DNA from 2 places in the Azospirillum sp. UENF 111221 genome. Region 2 is predicted to be linked to the other one. Evidence: predicted binding sites of a transcription regulator. Region 2 holds the regulator's gene; the other holds the start of a gene.

Region 1 (7,891 bases), 410 kb from region 2:
CCGTCCGGCCGGCCAAGAGCATGGTCGGCCACCATGGTCACCAGCCGGTCCAGCCGGGCCGCCTCGTCCACCGGCAGCACCCCGTCGGCCCGTTCCGCCGCGATCCGACGCGCCGTGGCGATGTCGTCGGGCGACGCCACGGCGATGCGACGGTGACCATGATCGGGGAACATAGAACCGCTCCTGTCAGCGCTCTGGTTGCTCTTCCCCGGAACTTTACAATCCTCTTCCGGTCAAGCCCACGGAAAGCACTCGCCGGCCTTCAATTTTCGACCGGCCGTGTCCGAAGGAGCCGCAATCCGGCAAGGACGGCAACCCGCACAAGACAGCCCCGGGGATGGCGGCATCAGGATGCCGCCGCCTCCATCAGTGCGGCCGGGGCCGGCTGGCGGATCGACATGGGATGCGGCAGGTCACGGGCGCGCAGAATTTCCGCCGACTCCCAGAGACGCCCCAGGCCGACGATGGAGCGGCAGCCGGTCTTTTCCATGATGCGGGCGCGGTGGACCTCCACCGTCTTGATGCTGATGCCCAGCTCCCAGGCAATGGTCTTGCTCTGCTTGCCGTCGACGATCAGTTCCAGAACCTCCGACTCGCGGCGGCTCAGCAGGGCGAGCCGGCGGACAGCGTCGCGGCTGCGGTCGCGCTGCTGGGCATGCGGGCTGCCGGACGCCAGGCAGGCGCGCAGCCGCTCCAGGAAGGCCGGGATGGCGAAGGGGCGGGCGATGCAGTCGACCGCGCCGGCCTTCATCGCGGCGACGGCGGCGTCGACGTCGCCCTGCTCGGTCATCACCAGGACCGGCAGGTCGTGGCCGTGCAGCGAGGCCTCGGCCATGAACTCCATGGCGGTCATGTCCGGCAGGTCGCTGCGCAGGACGATGCAGGAGGACCCGGTGCCCAGCACGGCCAGCGCATCGGCGGCGGTGCTGTGGACACGGCAGGCGATGCCGACCGCGCCCAGCGCCCGCGAAAGCGTGCTGCGCGACATCAGGTCGCCATCGACGATGTGAACGAGGCAGGTGGTTTGCGGATAGGCGGGCGCGGAAATTTGCAGGGGCATCTTGGGACCTCCACCACATCGGGCCGGCGAACAGCGCCGGCTCTCCATAACGGTCGATCCGTGTCCGAACCGCCGCCATGACCGACATTTTAGCGGTCATCCCTTATTGACCGCTGCAATCGCGAGGGATAGCGGACCTGTCTAAAAGGATACCAGGGATACTACACCGGCGAAAACTCAAACAAGAACGCCGATCAATGCGCTATCCCACGGGACACCCCGAAACCAGACGGCGAACACCGCAAGTATTTTCGCAAACTCCATACCCGGACGACCTATCCGCCGGCAGGAAACGCCGGCCAAACTTTATCACAAGACAAGAAAAGCCATCCAGTTGGTTTGTTGTGACCGCCGGGTTCAAAAATTATCTTCGCACGGATTTAACGTTCCGCGCGGCTTCCCCGGCCGCAACCCTGTGGCCGCTCAGGCCCGGCGGCGGGTCGCCAGGAGGATGCCGGCGGCGATCAAAGCGATGCCGACCCCATGATAGAGGTGCGGCTGCTCGCCCAGGAACAGGATGGCCAGCAGGCTGCCGAAGACCGGCACCAGATGGATGGCGAGGCCGGCGGTGTTGGGGCCGAGAAGCTCCACCGCCCGGTTGAAGCAGAGATAGGCGGCGATGGACGGGAACAGCACGGTGTAGCCGACCGCCAGCAGCGTGATGCCGCTGGCCTGGACCGGATGGCCGCCCAGGCTCTCCCAGACATAGAAAGGCAGCAGTTCCACCGCGCCGATGGCGAAGGTGACGACGACGAAGCTCAGCCCGTGGATCGCCGGCCGGCGGCGCAGCAGCGTGGTGTAGGCGGCATAGATCACCACAGCCGCCAGCATCCAGACGTCGCCGGCATTCAACTCCAGCCCCAGCAGGGTTCCCGGATCGCCGTGCGAGATCAGGGTCATCGCGCCGACCAGCGAGACGGCGATCCCCACCCCCTGCATCGCCCCGATCCGGTCGCGGAACAGGACGAGGCTCATCAGCACGATCATCACCGGCATCGACGACTGCAGCATCACGCAGTTCAGCGCGGTCGTCGTGTTGAGCGCGATGTACTGGAAGGTGTTGTAGATGCCGATGCCGAGCGTGCCCAGCAGCAGCACGCTCTTCCACCGCGCCAGGATCGGCGTGATGTCGTGGCGCAGATGCGGCCAGGCGAAGGGCAGCACCACCAGCATGCCCAGGAACCAGCGCCAGAAGGCCAGCCCGATGGGCGGCACCGACCCGGCGACCGCACGCCCCAGGACCGCGTTGCCCGCCCAGAACAGGGGCGGCAGCATCATCAGCAGCCAGGCCTGATCGGCGAGACGGGATCCCTTGACGGAGGCGGTGCGGTCGGCGGGCATGGCGCTGTCCCGTGCGTTCAGCTGCGGCGGCGAGGCGAGGCGAAGACGCTCGCCGCGGTCACGGCGGCGCTGCGGTCGCCGCTGTCCTCGGCGCGGAAGACGCTTGCGCGGGGTTCGCGGCGGGGATGGCGCGGCGCATCGTCACGGCCTTCACCGCGGCCCTCGCCACGGCCTTCGCGGCCTTCGCGGGCAGGCTTGGCGGGCTGGCGCATCTCGGCGTCGAGTTCGGCGATGCGCTTGACCAATGCTTCACGGATGGCGGGGGCCGCGTGGGCTTTCAGCGTCGCCAGCTGCTCCTTGAGCTGAACCAGCTGACGCTGCTTCTGCTCGCGGGTGCGCTTGATGGCGACGTTGTCGGAATGCTGGCCCTCGAAGGAGCGCATGGAACAGGCCCTCGTTTTAAAATACGGAAGTCAGGAGGCCGGCGCCCCACGCTGGGGTGCCCGGCAAGAGAGGGGCGGATTATTGGGAGGCGACCGCGGCAAAGCAAGGCGGACTTCACCTTGACTTTTCAGGATGGCGGGATGTCACGGCCAGGGGTGGGGGCAGGGTGGAACTCCGGCTCCCTTCCGGTCATCCGGCCAAAGAAAAGGGCGCCCCCTTGCGGAGGCGCCCCTTTCCGAACCGAAGAACGGTCGAACGATAGGCTATTAGAAGCCCATGTCGTCCATGCCGCCCATGCCGCCCGGCATGCCGCCCGGAGCAGCCTTCTTCTCCGGCTTCTCGGCGATCATCGCCTCGGTGGTGATCAGCAGGCCGGCGATCGAGGCCGCATCCTGCAGGGCGGTGCGAACCACCTTCACCGGGTCGATGATGCCGGCGGCGACCAGATCGGTGAACTCACCCTTCTGGGCGTCGTAGCCGAAGTTGGTGTCGTTCTGGTCGAGCAGCTTGCCGACCACGATCGAACCGTCGGTGCCCGCGTTGTAGGCGATCTGACGGACCGGGGCCTGCAGGGCGCGACGGATGATGTCGATGCCGACGCGCTGCTCGTCGTTGACCGGGGTCAGGGCGTCCAGGGCCTTGGAGGCGTACAGCAGGGCGGTGCCGCCGCCGGCGACCACACCCTCTTCCACCGCGGCGCGGGTGGCGTGCATCGCGTCGTCAACGCGATCCTTGCGCTCCTTCACCTCGACCTCGGTCGCACCGCCGACGCGGATGACGGCGACGCCACCGGCCAGCTTGGCCAGACGCTCCTGCAGCTTCTCGCGGTCGTAGTCCGAGGTGGTCTCCTCGGCCTGGGCGCGGATCTGGCCGCAACGGGCTTCGATGTCGGCCTTGTCGCCGGCGCCGTCGACGATGGTGGTGGTCTCCTTGGAGATCACGACCTTCTTGGCGGTGCCCAGCATGTCGAGCGTGACGTTCTCGAGCTTGATGCCGAGGTCTTCGGAGATGACCTGGCCGCCGGTCAGGATGGCCATGTCCTCCAGCATCGCCTTGCGGCGGTCGCCGAAGCCCGGAGCCTTGACGGCGGCGATCTTCAGGCCGCCGCGCAGCTTGTTCACGACGAGCGTGGCCAGCGCCTCACCCTCGATGTCCTCGGCGATGATCAGCAGCGGACGCGAGGACTGGACGACGGCTTCCAGAACCGGCAGCAGCGGCTGCAGGCCCGACAGCTTCTTCTCGTGCAGCAGGATGAAGGGGCTCTCGAGATCCGCGACCATCTTGTCGGCGTTGGTCACGAAGTACGGCGACAGGTAGCCGCGGTCGAACTGCATGCCCTCGACGACGTCCAGCTCGGTGTCCAGGCTCTTGGCCTCTTCCACCGTGATGACGCCCTCGTTGCCGACGCGCTCCATCGCCTGGGCGATCATCTTGCCGATCTCGGCTTCGCCGTTGGCGGAGATGGTGCCGACCTGGGCGATCTCGTCGTTGGTCGTGACCTTCTTGGCGCGGGCCTGGATGTCGGCGACGACGGTCGAGACGGCCAGATCGATGCCGCGCTTCAGGTCCATCGGGTTCAGGCCGGCGGCGACCTTGGTCACGCCTTCGCGGACGATGGCCTGGGCCAGGACGGTGGCGGTGGTGGTGCCGTCACCGGCCAGATCGTTGGTCTTCGAGGCGACCTCGCGGACCATCTGGGCGCCCATGTTCTCGAACTTGTCGGCCAGCTCGATTTCCTTGGCGACCGACACGCCGTCCTTGGTGATGCGCGGAGCGCCGAAGGACTTCTCGATCACGACGTTGCGGCCCTTCGGGCCCAGCGTGACCTTCACGGCGTCGGCGAGGATGTCAACGCCACGCAGCAGCTTTTCGCGCGCGGAGGGGCCGAACTTGACGTCTTTGGCAGCCATGTCTCGATTCCTTTAACGTGTAAATTTCGAAGGGTACGGGCGGAGGACTTAGGCCTCGATGACGCCCATGATGTCGGATTCCTTCATGATCAGGTAATCGACGCCTTCGATCTTCACTTCGGTGCCCGACCACTTGCCGAACAGGATGCGGTCGCCGGCCTTGACGTCCAGCGCCACGACCTTGCCCAACTCGTCACGGGCGCCCGGGCCGACGGCGATGATCTCGCCTTCCTGCGGCTTTTCCTTGGCCGTGTCGGGGATGATGATCCCACCCTTGGTCTTGGTGTCGGACTCCAGACGCTTGACGACGACGCGGTCGTGCAGCGGGCGGAACTTCATGGAATGCCTCCTTGGATCAAGGCTTGGTTCTGACTGACGGAAATTGGCGCGGGCGGCGGCTGTTAGCACTCCAGCCCGGCGAGTGCCAGACAGCTAATCGAAGCGGATTATGGATTCAAGAGGCTCGTTTCGGAATTTGCCGCAAATGTCTGCAACACTCATCCGACACTGCTTATAGCACATTGATTTCAAATGATATTCCCTCATCTCGGCAGGCAGCCGGCACGGGCAAATTTCTTCAAACGGTCACGAGGAAACCGACCCTTCCGGCAGCGGACGCATCGCCGGGACAGCAAAAGGCTGGAACCGGGCGCCAGAATCCACCCGATCCTCCCAGCCGCTCGCTCACCTCCCGCACGTCACGCCTGTGATTGCCGTCACAGCGCCACCGGACGAGATTTCCTAAAATTTTAGAGAAATCGGCATTGGAGAGAGTGGAGGGCGCGATGATGGCGAAGCGGCGGGCGGACGGCTGGACCGGGACTCATGCGGCCGACCGCCTCGAACACAAGCGTCCGGCCCGAATCGCCGCCGCTCCGGGATCGGGCAAGCGGGCACGGTGGCGGGAGCATGAGAGCCGGCTGGTGGAGGTTCTGCTGGAGTTCACCACCATCGCCGGCCTGTTCGCCCTGCTGTTCGCTCTTTTCGTGCTGTTCGGCGCCGCCCAGACCTTGTCACCCTGACTTTATCAGCCCAGGTCCCGCGCAGAATTCTCCTGCCGCGCAGTCTCGGCGGCCACAGCTCCGCAATTCGCGACAAATTGAAATCCACACTTCCCGCTCCGCGCGTATTCCCCATAGGATCGCCGCCGATACGGGCGGCACCACCCCGCCCGGCGCGCCAACCGGGAGTTTCCATCCATGACCACCCAGCCGGTCTGCCAAGCCGCGGTCGATCTTGTGAAGCATTTTGAAGGCCTTTACCTCAACGCCTACCTCTGCCCGGCCGGCGTTCCCACCATCGGTTACGGCCATACCGCCGGCGTGACGATGGGGCAGACCATCACCGTCGAGCAAGCCGATGCCTTTCTCGCCTCCGACCTTGCCCAGGCCGCCGGCCATGTCGACGCCCTGGTGACGGTGCCGCTGAACGACGACCAGCGCGGCGCGCTGGCGTCCTTCGTCTTCAACCTCGGCGCCGGCAGCCTGCAAAGTTCGACCCTGCTGAGGCTGCTGAACGAGGGCGATTATGCCGGGGCTGCCGGTCAGTTCGGCCGCTGGGTCTATGCCACGGTGAACGGCACGCCGACCAAGCTGCCTGGCCTCGTCGCCCGCCGCGCGGCCGAGGAGGCGCTGTTCCAGAGCCAGACCGCCCAGCCGAAGACCGGCGTCACCACCGCGGACGGCACCCCCTGATCCTGGCCTGATATCCGGGCCCGATATCCGAGCCCGATCCGGCCTTCCGGCAGGCGTCGGGCACGAGCCGTTTGACGGGACGGGATGTTCGCCCCACATTTGCGGACATCCCACCGCCGCGCTCCGGAATGCCGCCTTGACCGCCTTTGCCTCCGACAGCCTCGCCGCCGCCACCCGCCCCAATCCGAACCGGCCCATCGCCGTCTGGCTTCTGGTCTGCGCCGCCATGGTGCTGGCCATGGCCGTGATCGGCGCCATCACCCGGCTGACGGAATCCGGCCTGTCGATGGTGGAATGGAAACCGCTGATCGGCATTTTGCCGCCGCTGTCCTCGGCGGAATGGAACCGGGTCTTCGACCTGTACAAGGCGACGCCGGAATTCCGCATCTACAACAGCCACATGGATCTGGCCGGCTTCCAGTCGATCTTCTGGTGGGAGTGGTTCCACCGGCTGTGGGGCCAGCTGATCGGCTTCGTTTTCCTGATCCCCTTCCTGCGTTTCTGGATGCAGGGCCGCATCTCGTCGGAGCTGTGGCCGAAGCTGGCCGGCCTGTTCCTGCTGGGCGGGCTCCAGGGCGGCATCGGCTGGTTCATGGTGAAGAGCGGGCTGGTCAATTCGCCGAACGTCAGCCATTACCGGCTGGCCCTGCATCTCAGCACTGCCATCCTGATCTACGCCCTGCTTCTGCGCACGGCGCTGGGCCTGCTCGATCCGCTGCCAATGGCGGGCTGGCGGCCGGAGGCAGCGTCCCTGCGCCGCCACACCGGCTGGGCGCTGGGTCTGGTCGCCGTCACCATTGTCTGGGGCGCCTTCCTCGCCGGGTCGGACGCCGGCTTCGCCTACAACACCTTCCCGCTGATGAACGGCCACTGGATCCCGCCGGAGGTCGACACGCTGACGCCCTGGTGGCTCAACCCGGTCGAGAACACCGCGGCGATCCAGTTGATCCACCGCGCGCTGGCGATCCTGACCGGGGTGGTCGTCCTGGTGCTGGCCGCCCGCGTCCTGAACGCCCGCCTGCCGGGACGCGCCGGCCGCGCGGCGCTGGCGTCGGGCGCCATGGTCCTGCTGCAAATCGCGATGGGAGTCGCCACGCTGCTGACCGTGGTGTGGACGCCCATCGCCGCCGCCCATCAGGCCGGCGCCATTCTGGTGGTGTCGATGCTGGTCTGGCTGCTGTTCGAACTGCGGCCGGTCGGGCGGGAATAACGCGCGTCGTATTCTTGCCGGCTTGCGGGCGCGGCCGGCAAGATCGACACGGATTGCACGGATTTAGGCACGGATTACACGGATTTTTTATGGCTTGCCGGCGCGGATGCTTCCCGATAAGCCGAAGCCTCGCGGAGGAACATCCGTGAAATCCGTGTCCTAATCCGTGAAATCCGTGGGAAATTTGCCAAACACGCCCGCGCCCCGCAAAAGCGCGGGGCTCCGCGTCACGCCCCTTCGGCCAGATCGTACATCGCGTCGAGGTCGGCGATCAGGACCTTGTTGCCTTCCT
Region 2 (7,891 bases):
TTGCCCTTCACGTCGCGCAGGTCGGGCGGCGGTGCGTCCTGCTCCTGCATCCGCGGCTTGGGCGGGGTCAGCACCTGGGTGCCCTTGAAATGGTTGATCAGCGCCAGCAGGTTGGCCGGCGCCAGCACGTCGAGGTCGGGACCGGCCCAGGCCGCCTCGCCGCCGCAAGCCGCCGGGCAGATCAGGCCGCGCTCGTTGGCCAGCGCGTCGATGGCGGCCGGCAGCACACCCGCCACCGGGGTCAGGGCGCCGTCCAGCGCCAGCTCGCCCAGCGCCACATAACGGGCGATCTCCGCATCCGGCAGCACCCCCATCACCGTCAGCAGGCCGAGCGCGATGGGGAGGTCGAAATGGCTTCCTTCTTTCAGCACGTCGGCGGGGGCGAGGTTGACGGTGATGCGCTTGGCCGGCAGCGCCAGTCCCAGAGCGTGCAGCGCGGCGCGCACCCGCTCCCGGCTTTCGCCCACCGCCTTGTCGGGAAGTCCGACGACGGTGAAGGCGACGATTCCGCCGGACATCTGGACCTGGACGTCGATCCCCAGAACCTCGATGCCCTGGAACGCCACCGTGTTGACGCGCGCAACCACCACCGCACCCCGAAACAGACGCCCGACAGGGCATGTTGCACGCGATTGTAGTCTTCCCACCAGCTATGCGCCAGCGCGGGATGAAAATCACCTCGCCACCGGCCCCATCATATCCGCCCGGCGCAGGGAGCGGTTGTCCCGGCCCTCCGGCCGCCTAACATGAGGGCAAACACATGTCCGGCTGCATTGCCGGCACGCATCGTCGAAAAGGATCAGCCACCGTGCAGCTTCACCTGAGCACCTGGGCCGAGGTCGAGACCTATCTGAAGACCTCCAAGGGCATCATCATGCCGATCGGCTCGACCGAGCAGCATGGGCCGAACGGGCTGGTCGGCACCGACGCCATCTGTGCCGAGGTCGTCGCGAAGGGCGTCGGCGACGCCACCGGCGCGCTGGTCGGCCCGACCATCCCGGTCGGCATGGCCGTCCACCACATGGAATTCCCCGGCTCGATGACGCTGAAGCCGTCCACCCTGATCGCGCTGCTGCGCGACTATGTCGGCTCGCTGGCCGAACACGGGTTCGAGCGCTTCTTCTTCGTCAACGGCCATGGCGGCAACATCGCCACGCTGCGCGCCGCCTTCTACGAGATCTATGCGGAGAACCGGGCGCTGCGCGGCCGCGACGCGCCGGACCTGCGCTGCACCCTGGTGAACTGGTGGGAGAATGGCGAGGTCGGCCGCCTGTCGCGCGAGCTGTACCAGGGCAAGGAGGGCTCGCACGCCACCCCCAGCGAGGTGTCGCTGACCCAGTACGCCTATCCCCAACTCGATCAAGACCGCGGCGATGGAGCCGGAACAGGCGCCGGCCGGCGGCTTCCACGATGCCCGCGACTTCCGCCGCCGCTATCCCGACGGCCGCATCGGCTCCGCCCCCGGCCTCGCCCGTCCCGAACATGGCCAGCGCCTGTACGAAGCGGCAGTCGGCGCCATCGCCACCCAGTACCGCGCCTTCCTGGCGGAGCAGTAAGGGCGGTCACTCTCCTGCACGCCGCTCAGGTCCCAGTGGGGGGATGCCGGTGGGGCATCTTCGCCCCGCACGTTGATTCGGCGGTCGGACCTGCCTAAATTCGGACCGGTTGACGGAACCCGCGTTCCGCAACCGACCGGCCCGAACAGAGCACGACCGCCCCAGTCCATGATCAACGAGCTGAACCAGCGATCGCGCGAGATTTTCCGGCTGATCGTCGACGCCTATGTGGCGTCGGGCGAGCCGGTCGGCTCGCGCACGATCTCCAGGCGGCTTGGCATGGCCTTGTCGCCCGCGACCATCCGCAACGTGATGGCCGACCTGGAGGAGCAGGGGCTGCTCTACGCACCGCACACCTCCGCCGGCCGCATCCCGACCGATGCCGGCCTGCGCATGTTCGTCGACGGCCTGCTGGAGATCGGATCGCTGACCGAGGACGAGCGCGCCTCGATCGAAGCGAAATGCTCCGCCTCCGGCCGCGCCTTCGCCGACGTGCTGGGTGAGGCGTCGACCATGCTGTCCGGCCTGTCGCACTGCGCAGGCTTGGTGGTGGCGCCCAAGACCGACCGCCCGCTGAAGCACATCGAGTTCGTGTCGCTCGGCCCCGGCCGCGCCCTCGTCGTCCTGGTAAACGAGGATGGGCTGGTCGAGAACCGGGTGATCGAGGTTCCGATGGGGGTGCCGACCTCCACCCTGCAGACGGTGTCGAACTTCCTCAGCGCCAAGCTCGCCGGCCGCACGCTGGACGAGGCCCGGCAGGAGGTCCTGCAGGAGATCGAGCAGCAGAAGACGCAGTTGGACGAGCTGTCGCGCAAGGTGGTCGCCGCCGGTCTGGCCACCTGGGCCGGCAGCGGCGGGTCGAACGCCGGCCAGCTGATCGTCCGCGGCCAGTCCCGCCTGCTGGAGGACGTCACCGCGCTGTCGGATCTGGAGCGCGTGCGCGGCCTGTTCGAGGCGCTGGAGACCAAGGAGACGATGCTGCGCATGCTGGACGCCACCGGTCGCGGCGACGGCGTGCAGATCTTCATCGGGTCGGAGAACGTCCTGTTCAGCCACTCCGGCTGTACGATGATCATCTCCCCCTTCCAGAACAGCCGGGAACAGGTGATCGGCGCCATCGGCGTCATCGGCCCGACCCGCATCAATTACGCCCGCATCATTCCGCTGGTCGATTACACCGCCAAGGTGGTCAGCCGGCTGATCGGCTGAGCACCGCCCTCACCAACTCCGCCTTTTGACGAAGCAAGAATTGAGAAGACCATGAGCGAAGAGCAGAACAAGCCCGCCGACGCCACGGTGGAGCCGACCGAGGCCACCGCCGACACCACCGCCAACCAGACGGACACCGGTTCGCCTGAGGACCGCGTCGCCAAGCTGGAGGCCGAGGTCGCCAGCCTGAAGGACCAGCTTCTGCGCGCCATGGCGGAGACGGAGAACACCCGTCGCCGTGCCCAGCGCGACCGTGAGGACGCCAGCAAGTTCGCCGTGTCGAGCTTCGCCAAGGAGCTGGTGTCGGTCGCCGACAATTTGCGCCGCGCGCTCGACGCCGTGCCGGCCGAGGGCCGCGAGCAGGACGATGTGCTGAAGGGCCTCGCCGTCGGCGTCGAGGCGACCGAGCGCCAACTGTTCGCCGCCTTCGACCGCGCCGGCATCAAGAAGCTGGACCCGGCCGGCGAGCCGTTCGACCCGAACTTCCATCAGGTGATGTTCGAGATCGAGAACACCGGCAAGACGGCCGGCACCGTCGTGCAGGTCCTGCAGCCCGGCTACACCATCCACGGCCGCCTGCTGCGCGAGGCGATGGTCGGTGTCGCCAAGGGCGGTGACGCCGGCGGCCAGCACGTCGATACGAAGGCGTAACCGTACAACCTCTGCAAAGCCCCCGGTTCAGCGGCTCCGCCGACGGGCCGGGGGCTTCGTGCCGTGCGGAATAGGGTACGCCAGCGGTTGACGGTCGGCGGGAAATTGCCTAGGCCTTTCCCTTATTCCTTTCGGCCGAGCAACCGGAGCCGCGTTCCATGCCCAAGAGCGTCCTGACCGTCGACGATTCCAAGACCATCCGCGACATGGTCGGGTTCACGCTGAAAGGCGCCGGCTATGAGGTGGCGGAGGCGTCGGACGGCACTGCCGGCCTTGCCCTGGTCAACCAGCGCAAGTTCGACTGCATCATCACCGATTTGAACATGCCGGGCCTGGACGGGCTGGCGCTGACCCGCGCCATCCGCGGCTCGGCACTCAACCGCGCCACCCCGGTCCTGCTGCTGACCACAGAGGCCGATCCGGCCAAGAAGTCCGCCGGCCGCGAAGCCGGCGCCACCGGCTGGCTGGTGAAGCCCTTCAACCCGGAAAAGCTGGTGGAGACGGTGCGGAAGGTCTGTCCGTAAGGACCGGTCTTCCCCGTCAACGGGCAATCAGGAACTCCCCGTCAGGATCATGCGCGGCGAAGCGCTGTTGGGCCTTGCCGCGGTCGGCGACGGCATAGCAGTAGACGCAGCCGTGCGGGCAGCTGTCATAGTCGCCGATGTCGCGGCTTTCGGCGCACAGGCAGCCGGGCCGGTTGCCCTTCTCCCGCGCGGCGATCGCATGGCCCGCGACATCGGACAGCCGCAGCCCATCGACGCAGCGGGCCGGCGCCGTGCCGGGCGTGCCGTCCAGGTCCGGCTGGGTGCAGAGCGTCAGCGCCATCCCCTCCCCCGCCGCGATCCCGGCCAGGTCCGCCAGCAGCGCGCGCTTCTCCTCCGCCTCCGGATCGCGCCAGCCGATGCCGGCGGCGGCGAGGTTGCGGGCGGTCTTGCGATAGGGCTGGAGGAAGGAGGCCACCACCTCGTCGGTCACCCCGCGCAGCGAGCGGGCGATGGCGGCGAAGGTCTCGCGGTGCCAAGCGGGCGGCGTGGCCTCGGTCAGGGCGATGGGGTCGTAGCGCCAGACCGCGGCGCGCGGGCCCCAGCGTTCGCGCACCCGCAGCATATGGCCGACCGCGGTCTCCCAGGCGGGGACCGAGCGCTCCAGCACGGTCGGCAGGCCGGTGACGCTGTACTGCACGACGAAGGGAAAGCCCCGCTCCGCCACGCTGTCGAGTGCCGGCAGGAACGGTCCCAGATTCTTGGTCCAGAAGATGAAGCCGTCGACCGCCGGACGGGTGAGGTCGATGCGGTAGGTCTGGCCGCCATAGGGGTTGACCATCCGGCAGTAACCGGCGTCGAGGCGGTTCAGGAACCAGCGCCCGTAGAAGGCGGGAATGTCGGTCTTGTAGCTGGCGGAGATGATCATGCAGCCAGCATGGGAATGCCGGCCCGCCGCTTCAAGGGCGGACCGGCATGACCAAATCCTTACTGGACCGCGCGGACTTCGACCACTTCGGGGATGTAGTGGCGCAGCATGTTCTCGATGCCGTGCTTCAGCGTGGCGGTGGAGCTGGGGCAGCCGGAACAGGCCCCCTTCATCGCCAGATAGACGACGCCGCGCTCGAAACCCTGGAAGGTGATGTCGCCGCCGTCCTGGGCGACCGACGGGCGGACGCGGGTGTCCAGCAGCTCCTTGATCTGCTCGACGATCTCCTCGTCGTCGGCATTCGCCGCCGCGGCATGGCCGTCGCCGCCGTCCTCCAGCAGGACCGGGCGGTCGGCGGTGAAATGCTCCATGATCACGCCGAGGATCGACGGCTTCAGCAGGAACCAGTCGCGGGCGTCGGTCTTGGTGATGGTGATGAAGTCGGCACCCAGGAAGACGCCGACGACGCCCTCGATCTCGAACAGGCGCTGGGCGAGCGGCGACCGGGCGGCATCCTCGCGGCCGGTGAAGTCGGCGGTGCCGCGTCCGAGCACGTCACGCCCCGGCAGGAACTTGAAAGTCGCCGGGTTGGGCGTCTGCTCGGTCTGAATGAACATGGTCTGGTCCTCCATCGGCGGCGGAATGGAACCGCCGGCGCGCCCGGGATCGGGACGCGGTACGATTGGGGGAAATCTGGGCCGAAACGCCGGGCGGATCAAGGACCCCGGTTGTGTGGGTATTCGGCATCCGGCATGCGCGGACCGTTCCCGCCGCACCTATCCTTACCTGCGTCGCCATCCTTACCTGCCTTGCCCCCGCTTTACGTGATCGCGTCCAGCTCCTCGTTGCTGAGACCGCCGGGGACGATGGTCAGCGGGATGTGCAGCCGCCCCAGCCCGCGGCCGGTGTAGTAGGAGATCAGCGGGCCGGGCCCCTCCGGGTCGGTGCCGGCGGCCAACACCAGGATGGAGATGCTCGGCTCCTCGCCGATCAGGGCCAGCACCTCCTCGGTGCGGTTGCCTTCGCGGACATAGAGCGCCGGCAGGGTGCCGGTCAGCTGGTTGACCTCGCGCGCCAGCTTCTGGAGCATCTGCTCCGCCTCGGCGCGCTGTTCCTCGCGGATCAGGTTCTCCACCGCCAGCCAGTGCTGCATCTCGCCCTTTTCCAGCACGGTCAGCAGCGCCACCTTGCCGCCCGACTTGCGGGCGCGCAGGCAGGCATAGCGGAGCGCCACCTTCAGCTCCGGGCTGTCGTCGACCACCACCAGGAAGATGCGCACCGGCTTGGGGGGCTGCTGTTCCGGCGTGGCGGACTGCGTCGTGTCGGTCATCTCTGTCAACCCTCTCGGCTTAGACCCGGCGGAATGCGGCGCCGGCCGCCCAGCCGGCCGCGATGGCGCCGAGGACGGCGGCCACCCCGTAGACGACCGGGCGGTTGCGCGCGAAGTCCGACACTTCGGCGCTGAACCCGATCTTGGACACCACCAGCGGCGTGGTCTGGGCGCTGACCACCTCGCCGTCGCGTATCAGCAGGGCTTCGACATTGTACAGCCCGGTCGGGACATTGGCCGGGAAATAGATGTTGGTGCGGAACAGCCGCTCGCCCAGGAAGGCGACCTGCCCCATGGAGATGGCGTAGAGCCCCTGGCGCTGCTTGTTGCGGATCAGCGCGCTGCGGTAGGCGGCAAGCTCCTCCGGCGGCAGGGTGGATTCCGCCGGCAGTTGCAGCTGCGGCAGGCCAAGCTGGTGGCGCTCCAGCGCCGGGCGGCCGACCAGCTGGTCGAGCGGCCGGCTGACCGCCACCGTGTAGAAGCTGGGCACCTGGTCGAAGCGCAGGCTGTCGGTGTTCATCCACATGCCGGCCACCCGCTGCTTGCGGCGGACGGTGGCGGGGGAGCGCGGGCCGGTGACGACGATGGCGACGTCGCCCGCCCCGTCGGTGGTGCCGAACAGCACGACCTCCGTGCCGGTGAAGCCGGTGGTGATGGCGATCAGATGGCTCGACAGGTCGGCGACCAGCTGCTGCGCCCACACCGTCGCCGCCACCGTGCCGCCCAGCAGCAGCCCGGCCAGCGCCGCGGCGGCCTGGACCAGACGGCGCTTGGTAAGGATACGCAGCCCCGCCATCAGCGCAGCCCCATGGTCAGGGTGTAGAGGTCGTCGGGACGGGAGAACAGGTCCCAGGCCAGCTTCAGCGCCACCGCCACCACGATCATCGACAGCGCCATCCGGGCGGTCTCGCCGCGCAGCCGGGTGCCGGCCCGGGTGCCGAACTGCGCGCCGATCACGCCGCCGATCAGCAGCAGGAGCGCCAGCATGGCGTCCACCGTCTGGTTGGTGGCGGCCTGGAGCAGGGTGGCCGCCGCGGTGGTGAAGATGATCTGGAACAGCGAGGTGCCGGCGACCAGGCCGGCCGGCATGTTCAGCAGATAGATCATCGCCGGCACCAGCAGGAAGCCGCCGCCGATGCCCATGATCGCCACCAGCATGCCGCCGACCGCCCCGATCCCCGCCGGCAGCAGGGCGGAGATGTAGAGCTTGGAGCGCTGGAAGCGCATCTTGAAGGGCAGGCCGTGCAGCCAGATGTGGCGGTGCAGCTTGCCGCGCTTGGCCGTCGGTGCCCGGCGGCGCAGGATGGCGCGGCTGCTTTCCACCAGCATCATGCCGCCGATGGTGCCGAGGAAGAAGACGTAGGACAGGGTGATGGCGATGTCGATCTGGCCCAGCCGCTGGAGGATGCCGAAGATCCACACCCCCACCGCGGTGCCGACCACGCCGCCGCCCAGCATCACCACGCCCAGCTTCACGTCGACATTGCCGCGCCGCCAGTGGGCGAGCACGCCCGACACGCTGGCGGCGACCAGCTGGTTGGCCTGGGTGCCGACGGCGATTGCCGGGGGAACGCCGATGAAGATCAGCAGCGGCGTCATCAGGAAGCCGCCGCCGACGCCGAACATTCCCGACAGGAAGCCGACCAGCCAGCCCATGCCGAGCACCAGCAGCGCGTTGACCGACATCTCGGCAATCGGCAGGTAGACTTGCATGGAGGAGCAATCTGTCAGGATG

Evidence for each region. The regulator HrcA, encoded in region 2, represses chaperone genes, less so after heat shock. The targets are predictions, from matches to a motif close to GTTAGCACTCNCCNNNGGNGAGTGCTAAC.
Region 1: a site for HrcA is predicted at 5,096-5,124, ahead of groES (co-chaperone GroES). Genes of this name have one in related genera too.

Annotation. Positions count from the first base shown of each region.
Region 1 is NZ_JBSNCH010000005.1:2,271,678-2,279,568, reverse strand. It holds gene ACWPN3_RS25520 (hypothetical protein) at 1-173, opposite strand, end outside; gene ACWPN3_RS25515 (response regulator transcription factor) at 347-1,060, opposite strand; gene ACWPN3_RS25510 (DMT family transporter) at 1,484-2,401, opposite strand; gene ACWPN3_RS25505 (hypothetical protein) at 2,419-2,784, opposite strand; gene groL (chaperonin GroEL) at 3,052-4,695, opposite strand; gene groES (co-chaperone GroES) at 4,744-5,034, opposite strand; gene ACWPN3_RS25490 (hypothetical protein) at 5,481-5,717, shown strand; gene ACWPN3_RS25485 (lysozyme) at 5,895-6,389, shown strand; gene ACWPN3_RS25480 (COX15/CtaA family protein) at 6,526-7,599, shown strand; gene ACWPN3_RS25475 (Crp/Fnr family transcriptional regulator) at 7,827-7,891, opposite strand, start outside.
Region 2 is NZ_JBSNCH010000005.1:1,857,834-1,865,724, forward strand. It holds gene ACWPN3_RS23435 (YifB family Mg chelatase-like AAA ATPase) at 1-587, opposite strand, end outside; gene ACWPN3_RS23440 (creatininase family protein) at 809-1,654, shown strand; gene hrcA (heat-inducible transcriptional repressor HrcA) at 1,725-2,765, shown strand; gene grpE (nucleotide exchange factor GrpE) at 2,817-3,416, shown strand; gene ACWPN3_RS23455 (response regulator) at 3,575-3,940, shown strand; gene ACWPN3_RS23460 (DUF1848 domain-containing protein) at 3,957-4,826, opposite strand; gene ACWPN3_RS23465 (NifU family protein) at 4,886-5,443, opposite strand; gene ACWPN3_RS23470 (universal stress protein) at 5,647-6,156, opposite strand; gene ACWPN3_RS23475 (TIGR02186 family protein) at 6,176-6,952, opposite strand; gene ACWPN3_RS23480 (sulfite exporter TauE/SafE family protein) at 6,952-7,869, opposite strand.